Regions from separate parts of the Neobacillus terrisolis genome, predicted to be linked through region 2. Evidence: riboswitches for the same ligand, from Rfam matches in the RefSeq annotation. Region 2 holds a riboswitch; the other holds the start of a gene.
The links. A riboswitch is a leader RNA that binds a small molecule or an ion and turns the genes downstream of it on or off. The one in region 2 is predicted to bind cobalamin.
Positions count from the first base shown of each region.

Region 1: another riboswitch for cobalamin. It lies ahead of ACI48O_RS01610 (HoxN/HupN/NixA family nickel/cobalt transporter); the one in region 2 lies ahead of ACI48O_RS02930 (prenyltransferase/squalene oxidase repeat-containing protein).

Region 1 covers NZ_JBKFGH010000002.1:251,090-256,792, forward strand. Annotated here, with positions in the region: gene ACI48O_RS01600 (sirohydrochlorin chelatase) at 1-988, opposite strand, end outside; gene cobJ (precorrin-3B C(17)-methyltransferase) at 1,031-2,644, opposite strand; gene ACI48O_RS01610 (HoxN/HupN/NixA family nickel/cobalt transporter) at 2,645-3,454, opposite strand; cobalamin riboswitch at 3,556-3,742, opposite strand; cobalamin riboswitch at 3,912-4,105, opposite strand; gene ACI48O_RS01615 (DUF3147 family protein) at 4,256-4,633, opposite strand; gene ACI48O_RS01620 (DUF3147 family protein) at 4,646-5,011, opposite strand; gene ACI48O_RS01625 (formate/nitrite transporter family protein) at 5,011-5,703, opposite strand, start outside.
Region 2 covers NZ_JBKFGH010000004.1:168,629-174,331, reverse strand. Annotated here, with positions in the region: gene ACI48O_RS02930 (prenyltransferase/squalene oxidase repeat-containing protein) at 23-1,270, opposite strand; cobalamin riboswitch at 1,410-1,607, opposite strand; gene ACI48O_RS02925 (transglutaminase family protein) at 1,860-2,732, opposite strand; gene ACI48O_RS02920 (alpha-E domain-containing protein) at 2,729-3,724, opposite strand; gene ACI48O_RS02915 (circularly permuted type 2 ATP-grasp protein) at 3,748-5,184, opposite strand; gene ACI48O_RS02910 (group I truncated hemoglobin) at 5,560-5,703, opposite strand, start outside.

The DNA of each region.
Region 1 (5,703 bases), on a different contig from region 2:
CATCTGTATGATTGTGATCGTGGTGAGCATGGACATGACCATCGAGATGATCGTGGTCATGATGATGCCCATGATCGTGCCCCTGGCCATGATGATGTTCGTGATCATGATCGTGCTCGTGCCCGTGCCCATGATGATGCCCATGGTCATGATCGTGGTCATGATCGTGGTGATGATGATGTATGTGCTCCATCACGCCAAGACGATATTGACATGTATCGCAGTTCATTTTCACTTCATCCTTAAGCGCCTCATCGACTCGATCCATTAAAATCGTTTCTAATTTTGGATGAAAGCCGAAATAACCAGCCAGCTTGAATTCAATTCCAGGATATTTACCTTCAAAGTCAGAGATCATATTCTCAAGACGCTTGATTAAGATACCGGTGAACAAAAAATATGGTAAGATCACTACTTTTTTTGCCCCCAGGCGGATGCAGCGATCAATCCCTTCATCGACAAGCGGGTTCGTTACACCCATAAAAGCCGATTCTACGAAGTTATATTTTGTTTTTTCCCATAAAAGCCTTGCCATTTTGTACAAATCGCTATTGGCATCCGGATCACTCCCGCCTCGGCCCAATAATAAAATGGCCGTATCCTCTCCGGGACTGTCCACATCTTCCCCAATTTCCGCCAACCTTGTGGTAAGAATGGAAATGTTCTCTTCATGGATTCCAATCGGTCTGCCGTACGTGAATCCGACATGAGGATATTTTTGACGAGCCTCATCGATTGCTGCTGGGATGTGTATTTTTGAATGCCCTGCCGGTAAAAGCATGATCGGAATCACAACAATGTGGCTGGCCCCTTTTCCAACACAATTATCAATTCCCTGATTCACATTCGGGAGTTCAAACTCTAAAAAACATGTTTCGACTAGTAATGAAGAGTCCATCTGCTCCTTCATCTTCGCGATAAACTGTCGAACCTGATCGTTTCCTTCCTGATCCCTGCTTCCATGCCCAACAAATAAAATTGACTGCATTGTAGTTCCTCCCCTTATGTATATCTGATTGTTCGTAAACGTTTAATCACCACATGCAGCTGCTTCGACTTCCAGCTTTGGTGTAATATCCTGGTACACGAAACCCTGCACTTGTTTTACACGCTTAAAGAATTTGTAGAAGCGCTCATTTGGATATCCCAAGTCCTTATAATCTTGAATAATATTCTCGACAATGCTGACGATTTGTTCCGGTGCAATCCCTTCTGCTACTATTTGCCCGGGATGACCATTGCGGCCTACTGTTTTCCCGCCTAAAAATAAATCAAATGCACCTTTGCGATAAACAATGCCAATATCCTCTTTTACCGCTCCATAACATGCCATTCCACACCCGTTAAAACCAAGCTTAAGCTCCTTCGGAAGCTCCATCCCGCCAAGCCTGCTCTCAAGTTCCTCCGCGTAAGGAATACTATCCTTCTTGTCACCATCACAGAAATCACAAGCCTTTATCGTCAAGACATCCCCGACAGGTGCTAAGCTAAATCCTGCTTCAGCCAATCTTTCAATTACCTCGTTCGGATTATAAGTCGGAATTTGCAATTTTAAATGATGATCCTGCGTGTACTCCATGATTCCGTTCTCACCAACTACCTCTGCCAAAACTATCATTTGTCTAGCAGTAAATTTCTTATTGGCAACACCAGGGCTTACGGCCAATTCAAAAATGGTTTCCATGTCTTGCGGCGACACGTTCTGTTGAAACGGCTCCACATTTTCGCCATTCACCATTTTCAAAGCAAGTTCGGCCATTTCCCGGAAGGAAAGCTCCTCGTTATTGGTCGCTTGCAATACTGGTGCTGGATTTACTTGCTCAAGTGCCCACGGCTCGGCTTCCTTTTGCAAACGCTGGTGGAGCTTGAGCGGTTGCTCAGTTTGATTCAACGTATATTTCCGTTGATAGCCTCGCGGGGTAATCATTAAATCGTCATATAGAAACGTAGAGGAGTTCCCGATAATAACGGTCGTTAACATCCCGATCTCATGATTGAGCATTTCCTTTAAATTTGTGACGACAACCTGCTCACGGTCGCGGTAGGCACTTTTAACTAAGCCAACCGGGGTGTCAGGTGAACGATACTTCAACAGAATCTGTTGAGCCTCAGCAATTTGCCGTGTTCTACGGCCACTTTTCGGATTATAAAGGGCAATGACAAAATCTGTTTTTGCTGCTGCGTCAATTCGGCTTTCAATCAAATTCCACGGTGTTAAATGGTCACTTAAGCTGATCGTACAAGCATCGTGCATGACTGGAGCCCCTAGTAATGACGCACAAGAATTAATCGCGGAAATACCAGGGATGATTTCTACCTCAACACCGGTTTCTTTTTTCCAGCCCTTCTCAATCAGTACCTCGTAAATAAGACCGGCCATCCCATAAACACCGGCATCACCACTCGAGATAACCGCCACCTTATTGCCTCGCTCCGCTTGCTTAACAGCTTCTTGAGCCCGGCTCACTTCTTCAGTCATACCGGTACTAATAATCTCTTGATCTGTTAATAATCCTTCAATTAAGTCAACATACGTTTTATAACCGATTACCATATTACTTTCTTGAATGGCCTCTCTAGCTCTTTCTGTAACATGCGCAAAACTTCCCGGCCCAAATCCAATAACGAGCAGTTTCCCCTTCATCTAAATTCCACCTTTCAATATTTCAACGAGCATGGTGATTCCAAGCACTAAGCTGTAAATTCCAGTAACTAAACCAAGTAAAAGAAATAAGGATTTTCTTAATCGAGCCTTCATAAAACCCCAAGTAAGCAGGAAGGCGATTAGAACAGTTGAAATTAACAACCCGACCACAAACAAAATCAATTGAACGGTGGCTGCCGCAAAAGTATGATCTCCGGTAACATTGGTGAGGATCGTAATTTGCGTCGGACTTTCAACCCCTATTCCATGAATAACACCGATAATAAAAGCACTAATGATTCCGAGGTGCAAAGGGGTTAACCGTTTTTCAATCCCTTTTAGGTTTGTTTTTTCAGCACATTTTGCTAGAAAAAGAAAAATGATTTGCAAGCGGCTTTTATACTCGTACCCTTCTTTTTGTTGGAAGAGTGAATACATCATATATCCACCTAGAATCACAAGCGTGACCCCTACCAATAGTTCCATTTTTTGCCTGGTTTGTTCAGACATCTCTAATCCAAGGTAAATGGAAATAAATCCAATCGTAAGGACAATCGTGCCATGCCCTAATGCATACATCATCCCAAGTGATAGCTGCTTTCTTTTCTTCTTTTCACTGCCGACCATATCAGCAATTGCTGCAACATGATCCCCATCCATCCCATGGCGCATCCCAATCAAAATCGCTAATAGTGAATAAGTATATAATTCGATGAAAATCCTCCCCTTTTCGCTTACGTCGTTTTCAAATCGCTGTGTTGGACTTGCCAGTTGATTTCCGCTCCAATCAACAAGTGAATAAAAATCCAAATAAAAACACCCCTGATCAGCAGGGGTGCGTAATAAATACATGGCAAAGTTGCCAAAAAAGCATTTTATCAGCACTTCCCACCCATAAGCCCGTAGGTTTTAGAAGTGTCTAGGTTAAGGCAGGTCTCCTGACTATGGTTCATTGTTCCAATGCGTCTTCCCAATTGTTCTTAGTGACAAATGCAATGGAACTCCCCAATACAGTGGCGGGTACCGTGACGGAATTTAACCGTTCTTCCCTTTTCACGCAATCTATGAATTTTGCGCACCTTTTCCTAAACGATATGTAGTTTTTGTTAGTCATTTTCGGTTCTATTAGAAGTGAAAGCGCAGTTGAACCATGTTAAAACGTAAAAAAATCCGTCCAGCAACGCCTGGACGGATTAATATAAACGAAAACAATCAAAGAGACTCTTTAGGTGCTTCCGTTTCACGTTCTCCATCCCCGAAGAAGCTGAAACTAGTTTCAATTAAGATTGGTCTCCTGACTCGTGTATCTTCCTACTACAGGACCTTCCCGTAAACACTATTTCTTGATAGTGTTAAACAGTGGTTCTCCTGGTTCGTCCACACATACAGTTGCGGGGGCAGTTCCGGTTTTTCACCTGATTCCCTATTAAGCCACATGGCACCTTAATTGACTACTATATTAAATTATTATTTACATTTACACATTCCACATAGAACTAATAAACATATTATCTTAATTTTCTTCATATTTCAACATTAAAATATAACAAATGTCACTTCAACACAGCAAAGCGGCGGGGGACAGTCCCCCGCCGCTTTGCTGTGTTGAAGTTATTGTACAGCTCTTCTGATTTCCCGGGTTTTTATTTTTTCCCTTAAAGAGGCAACCGCAATCGAGCTTATAAGCCATAACAGAAGGCCTAAAATAATGCTCATGACCCAATCATGACTTGTTTGCAGAACGAGTAAAACAGTTGCCACACAAATAACTCCACCAATCATACCAAAAACCGAACCGTTTGCAATTTTACCTGCTTTCTTTGAACCCGATGCGAGTCCGACCATAAACACCGCTGTTAGCATGACAGCCGGAAACGCAGCAAAGATCCCCGCAAGTAATTCCCAAGGTGATAATACCGTGACTAAGTAGCTTAACATGACCGCTGTTCCGCCTAGTAAAAAACGAATCAATAATTCCTGCTTATTCATATTATCCACCTTTTAAAATATATAGGATGTAACGAAAACAACGATGATTGATACCGCAAACCAACAAATAACCGTTTGCACTAGACCTAATTTCCAGCCATGCTTCGGTAATAAATACCCTGCAATGATGGCCACAAGAATATTAACTCCCATCCCAATCATGGCGCCTTTTGACAATATAACCCAATGACTTATTAACTCTTCACCATTAAAATCCAACCGTGATGTTAGTAAAGCTGCCAAGTATACTGCCGGAAATGCCGCAAAGATTCCCCCTGCTCTTTCGCCCAGCTTTCTTGCCACAATAGTGGCGGCAACTACAGCTGATCCACCTAAAAGGAATCTTATTAACAAGGCACCAATTGAGATCTCCGTCACTACATTCCGCCTCTTTTCATCATAGCAACATTTGATTTATGAGCTGGAGTTTCTGTTAACACAAGATTTTTTTTATAAGCATGGTAATAAGCAAGAGCGACAAAAACAGAGCCACCCACTGCATTTCCTAAGAATACAGGTACAAAATTATGAAGGTATTCAAGCCATGTAAAGTGGCCGGCAAAAATGGCTGCTGGAATAACAAACATATTCGCAACAACGTGTTGGAATCCGATTGCCACAAAGGTCATTGTTGGAAACCAAATGCCCAATATCTTCCCTGTCATATCTTCTGAACCATAAGATAACCACACAGCAAGTGCTACCAACCAGTTGCAGCCAATTCCGGATAAGAAGGCTTGTATGAAAGTAGCTTCTAATTTATGTTCAGCAATAAAAATCGTTTTTTCAAGAAAAGGTCCTGTTTCTGTTAAACCTACAACATGTCCGAATACATAAGCTACAAATACTGCCCCAATAAAATTACTAATCGTAATAATCGACCAATTGGCAATCAGCTGCTTAAAACTTATTTTCCGAGCTAACCAGGCAAGTGGAACGGCCATCATATTTCCCGTTAATAGCTCGCCACCAGCAATTAATGTTAACACGAGTCCAATTGGAAACAGTGATGCCCCTAAAATAGTGCTGATTCCCGCAATGTCTCCGGTAAGCGGTGCAGTTACACGAAT
Region 2 (5,703 bases):
AACAAGAGGATTCATCTTGATGTTATGCCCGTTTACGTTTTCCAATCATATAAATTCCCAACCCTAAGAACATAATCAATAATCCCAGTGATAATGTATTGTACCCATTTGTTGCAGTATTTGGAAGGAGCTGACCTTCTGCTGTATTTTTCGCGGCATCCGCTGTAGTTGGTGTTTGATTCACTACTGTGTTTGGTGTTTCAGTTTGTTGATTACTTTGCTGTGGTTGTTCTGGTGTTGTTGGTTGCTCTGGTGTTGCTGGTTGTTCCGGTGTTGTTGGTTGCTCTGGTGTTGTTGGTTGTTCTGGATCCATACCAGGTACCAGTAAATTATACAATGAACCTCTATTGTTTAAATATAGCTGGTAAGCAACAAGTCCAGGGAAAGCAAATTTCGTTGAAATGGAATCACTTTCTTCACTCCACCCGCCATCTTTAATAAATCCCCAGAAAAATCCACCATCATCATTTTGAAATGTCATTAAATATTCTACTAAACCTACCCCATCAACAGCATAATCAGCGCTATTTGCATCAATGCCTAATGCTGAAAGTGCCACAATAACAGCCGATGCAGAACCACTATTTTTCAACAATTCACGATGATTTTTAATAAATAATAATCCCTTGTCTACCGCAGCTTTAACTTTATCTTGATCCTGATAAGGAGCCAATGCTGTTAATGCTTGAGCAGTGGTATCAATATCGAACCAACTATTTTTTTGATAATTATAACTCCAACTTCCGTCCTCAAATTGATTGTCAACTAATTCATTGATAAGCTTTTCTCGATTCCAAGCCGCATCTTCAGGAATAGCAAAATTTCCACTATCTAGTGCAAGAAGTGCAGAATAAACACCATTTAATAACTGTCCTCCACTAGTTACATCCCCTTCATAAATTGATTGGGTAAGGTTATAACCAGAGATGTTTGTTGGATCGCCTCCAGCAGCTAAAATTCCCATTGAGTATCCTTCATAATCGGTAATACTGTTTAGTTCCCCTTTTTTATCCACTACTTCTTGAGTTACAGTTGACAAATATGTATCCGGAACTTTTTTACCAGCTTTTTTTAAAGCAACAATTACATCCCATTCAAATACTTTATTATTTATCAAGTATTCTGAACCAATATTAACAGATTTTTGAAGATTTTCTTTTATTAGGTTTCCTTGTTCAGCTGCATGCGCTGTCGTCTGAAACCCTCCTTTAAAAATGGACAACAACATTAATAAAACAAGGAAAATTTTCGTATTTCTTTTCACTTTCATTTCTCCGACTCTCCATTCCCTAAAGTATTAAAAATTACCACACAAAAAAACCCCCCTAAATTACTAGGAGGAGGTCTTTGCAAGTTAAGCAGTAACAAAAAATATGTCCCTGTCTTAACACCCTCCTATCCACGTAGGCATTTGGTGAAAAAAACAGGCAGGTTTCCTGGCTCATGATCATTGCTCCCTATGCCTTCCCATCTTTAACGACAGTGGCAAATTATAGGTTGCTCCCATTTACAGTGGCGGGACCGCGTTGGCTTGCACCAAACTTCCCTATTAAGCTTTAAATCTGTAATCTATAGAAGATTTTAGCACCTGTTTATGAATCTAATTTTAATATCATTTTTCATTATACAAATTATCGACTTCATTGTATATCTTTTTTAACTTTTTGTGTAGTATTTTCTGATTTTTTAAAAAATATGTTGAATCAACTCGACATTTAATGTTAACCGTCGAATGAAACAAGTTGACGTACTTCAACATCCCAAGTATGCTTAATGTATCCCACTATTATTCATAAATAAAACAAACCGCATTAATCTCAATGCGGTTTGTTTTTTTTCCATAGCTGTGCACAACTTAGTTATTCATCTTTTACCACTTTCACATCCACTTCCACTGACAATGTTTGTTTCGCGGTCCCTTTGTATATCCCTTTTACTGGAACAATATCTCGATAATCACGGCCATGGCCAACCTTCACATATCGCCAATCAATCAGACCGTTATTGGTTGGATCAAAACCTACCCAGCCGATTCCAGGTACATATGCTTCAACCCATGCATGTGAGGCTTGGTTATAATCAGCGTGCCCCCCTTGAAGATCTCCGATAAAATGATATCCACTTATGTATCGAGACGGTATCCCTTTAATCCGACAAACAGCACTCATTAAGTGCGCAAAGTCCTGGCAAACGCCCCTTCTAAGCTTTACCGTTTCCTCTACTGTCGTATGAACATGTGTTGCATTAGGGTCATATATAAACGATGAATAAATCGTTTCTGAAATATCTCTTAATAGCTGGTAGACACTCCCAGAAGATTCTACATCAGGGAGTGTCGCTGCATATTTTTTAATTTCCTCGGTGATAAATGTATAAGAAGTCCCATTTAAATATTCTGCAAAGGTATTCTGAAACGGTTCACTCTTGATAATTTCTTTTTCTTTTTTTAAAGGCAAAAGATTATACACATTTTGGTCTGTCTCATGGGTAACAACCAAAGAGTGAGATTTTATGACAAGCTCTCGGTGTGGTTTGTTAACAGTAAAGGCATGAGCAACATTTCCAAAATAGTCCTGATAAGAAAATAACTCGGTATCCGGGGCAATCGTAAGCAAATGCTTTACACATGATTGCCGGGAATCTGTTCGGGGTGTCAAACGGATTTCATTGACACTGTCCTCCACGGATTCTTTGTAGGTGTAAATTGTCTGATGAAAAATCTCCAATTTCATACCATTTCAGCCAGCTTCCGGGGTAAGTTCTCTATTACTTCTTCCTCTCTGTCATAAACAAAACACTTCTCTATTTCTTGGCCGATTTGGTTACAACCAGTAACAATATTCGCAAGGAAGTCACGATGCTGTTCACACGTCTTTCCTTTTAAATCAAGACATTGATAAATTAACGCTCTCAAGCGATTAACCTGTCGAATTACCTTTGTTAAGTGATCCAATTGAAATTCAATTTGCAAACCTTTCAAATTTTCCTCCAGTTCATATAGCGAATAATAAACAGAACCCGGGAAAACTGGATTTAGAAAAAGAAACTCAATCACCTTATCCAGCTTCACTTCATCTTTATGGACTCTTCTAAACGTTTCAAAGCCATCTACACTTTCCAATAACGTGATCAAGCGATGATAATCACCATAAATATCCTTCAAAGTATCCCCATTAATAGAATATAGAAACATCTGCATCATTCGTACAGCGTTTTCGGTTCTTTCTAATTGCTCACCAGCTTGCATAAATCTCCATTCAATTTCATGAAGCATGGAAGAATCTGCAATACTTTGAAACAACAAAACCTCATTGCGAATTTTTTCAAAGAAAAGAAATGGGGTTTGCTCTGTACCTTTTTGACCTAATAACCATAAATAAAAAGTATTAATCTTATCCCACATTCTATTAGTAGCATATTGTCTGACGGACCTGACATTATCTCTTGCCATACTAAGACAATTTAATATTGAGTTTCGATAATTACGATCAAATGTCATATATTTAAGAAGATTACTTGGCTGTAAATCTATTTTCCCTCGTGCTTCAGAAGGGATATTTGATAAAACACCAGCCATTCTTCCCTCAAGATCAATAGCATGATTCTGCTTATCTAACAATCTATGATGAGCATATAAATTAACATCAACCAAACGAGCAGTATAATCAATTCTCTCTGTGTAACGTCCTATCCAATAAAATGATTCAGCTACACGATTTAGCATACTATCCACTTCTTTCTATAAATTTAATATAGTACCCAAGTATCTTTACTTCCTCCGCCTTGTGATGAATTAACAACAAGACTGCCTTCTTTTAATGCCACTCTTGTTAATCCTCCTGGAAGAACATCAATTTGTTTATCTCCCATAAAGGCGAAAGGCCTTAGATCGACGTGTCTTCCTTCAATATTGTTTTTTACCAATGAAGGAACACATGATAGATTAATAGTTGGTTGTGCAATATATTTTTCAGGAGATTTTATTATTTTTTCTTTAAAATCTGCGATTTCCTTTTCGGTGGAGCTTGGACCAATCAACATCCCGTACCCGCCTGATAATGAAGTTTCTTTTACAACCATTTCAGACAAATGCGATAACACATAATCATAGTCATCTTTTCTAGATAATATATAAGTAGGAATATTACTTAAAATAGGTTCTTCATTAAGATAAAAACGAATCATGTCAGGAACATAGGTGTAGATTGCTTTGTCATCTGCAATACCTGTACCTGGTGCATTAGTAATCGCCACATTGCCTGCACGATAAGCATTCATTATCCCCGGAACCCCTAAGACAGAATCCGAACGAAAGCTTAACGGGTCAAGAAAATCATCATCAACACGCCGATATACAACATCTACTTGCTGAAGTCCTTTCATCGTCCTCATATAAACCTTCTGATTCATTACCTTTAAATCCTTACCTTCAACAAGGGGAATTCCCATTTGCTGCGCTAAAAATGTATGTTCAAAATAAGCGGAGTTATAACTGCCAGGTGTCAATAGTACAACCACTGGATCTTTTTTATTATTTGGAGAGAGGCTTCTCAATACAGATAAAAATGTATTTAAACTATGTTCAATTGGGCGAACTTTATGTTGAAAAAATAAATCCTTAACAAGACGGCGCATCCAAAAGCGATTTTTAAATACATATGACAAACCGGAAGGAGTTCTCAAGTTATCCTCTAAGACAAAATATTGTCCTGACTCATCTCTAATTAAATCTATTCCGGAAAGGGGAATATATATATCTCCTGGAACACTGACCCCCATCATTTCTGGAAGAAAATATGGATTGGATATGACCATTTTTCGAGGAATGATCCCCTCACGGAGGATGACTTGTTCATGGTAAATATCTCGAATAAATTGATTCATTGCCGTCACTCGTTGTTTTATTCCTTTTTCGATCATATTCCATTCATCTGCAGGGATGATCCTGGGAATGATATCTACAGGAATGGTCCGTTCTAATGAATCGCCTTCCTCACCATTATATAAAGTAAAGGTTACACCTTGTTTCATCATGTAAGATTGCATCGATTGTTGTAATTCTTCTAATTCTTTTCCTTTCATCTTGCTAATCAAGTCATGAACATGTTCATAATGAGTTCGTATTTCCCCTTCCTCATTAATCATTTCATCAAAGGTGTGTTCAAATTCATAGTTTGAAAACATGATGTTCCTCCTTCATCCTTTTTTCTAAAGTAAACCAATGGAAATAATCAGGATTTGTCATAAAAACTCGAATTATGTCAGAAATACTATCACATAAAACAAAAAAAGTTTTTTTATATCAATTGGTTACAGAATAGATTGTTATGCGTTACATCATTTTACTTAATATGTAAGTTTTTCTAACATGAGGATACCACTCGCCAACAGGTGTTGTCAATGTCTCAAATTTAAATATTCTGTAAATTTATTGTTTTTTTACTATTCTGCTATCTGTTGAGCTCTTTGTGATCTTTTGGCCTTTTACCTTAAAAACAATAAAAAAACGGCCTGGAACTCAATCCAAAGCCGCATTTTATGTATTTTTATTTATAAAAATTATTTATATAAAATGTCATCCCGTAATGAAGCTACTTTCGTTAAAGCTTGATCAATGTCAGCTTCACTTACTCCATAATGCGCCAAGGCGTCATGCAAATGATTAGCAATGGCATTAAAGTGTTCTGGCTGGAGGTTCATTCC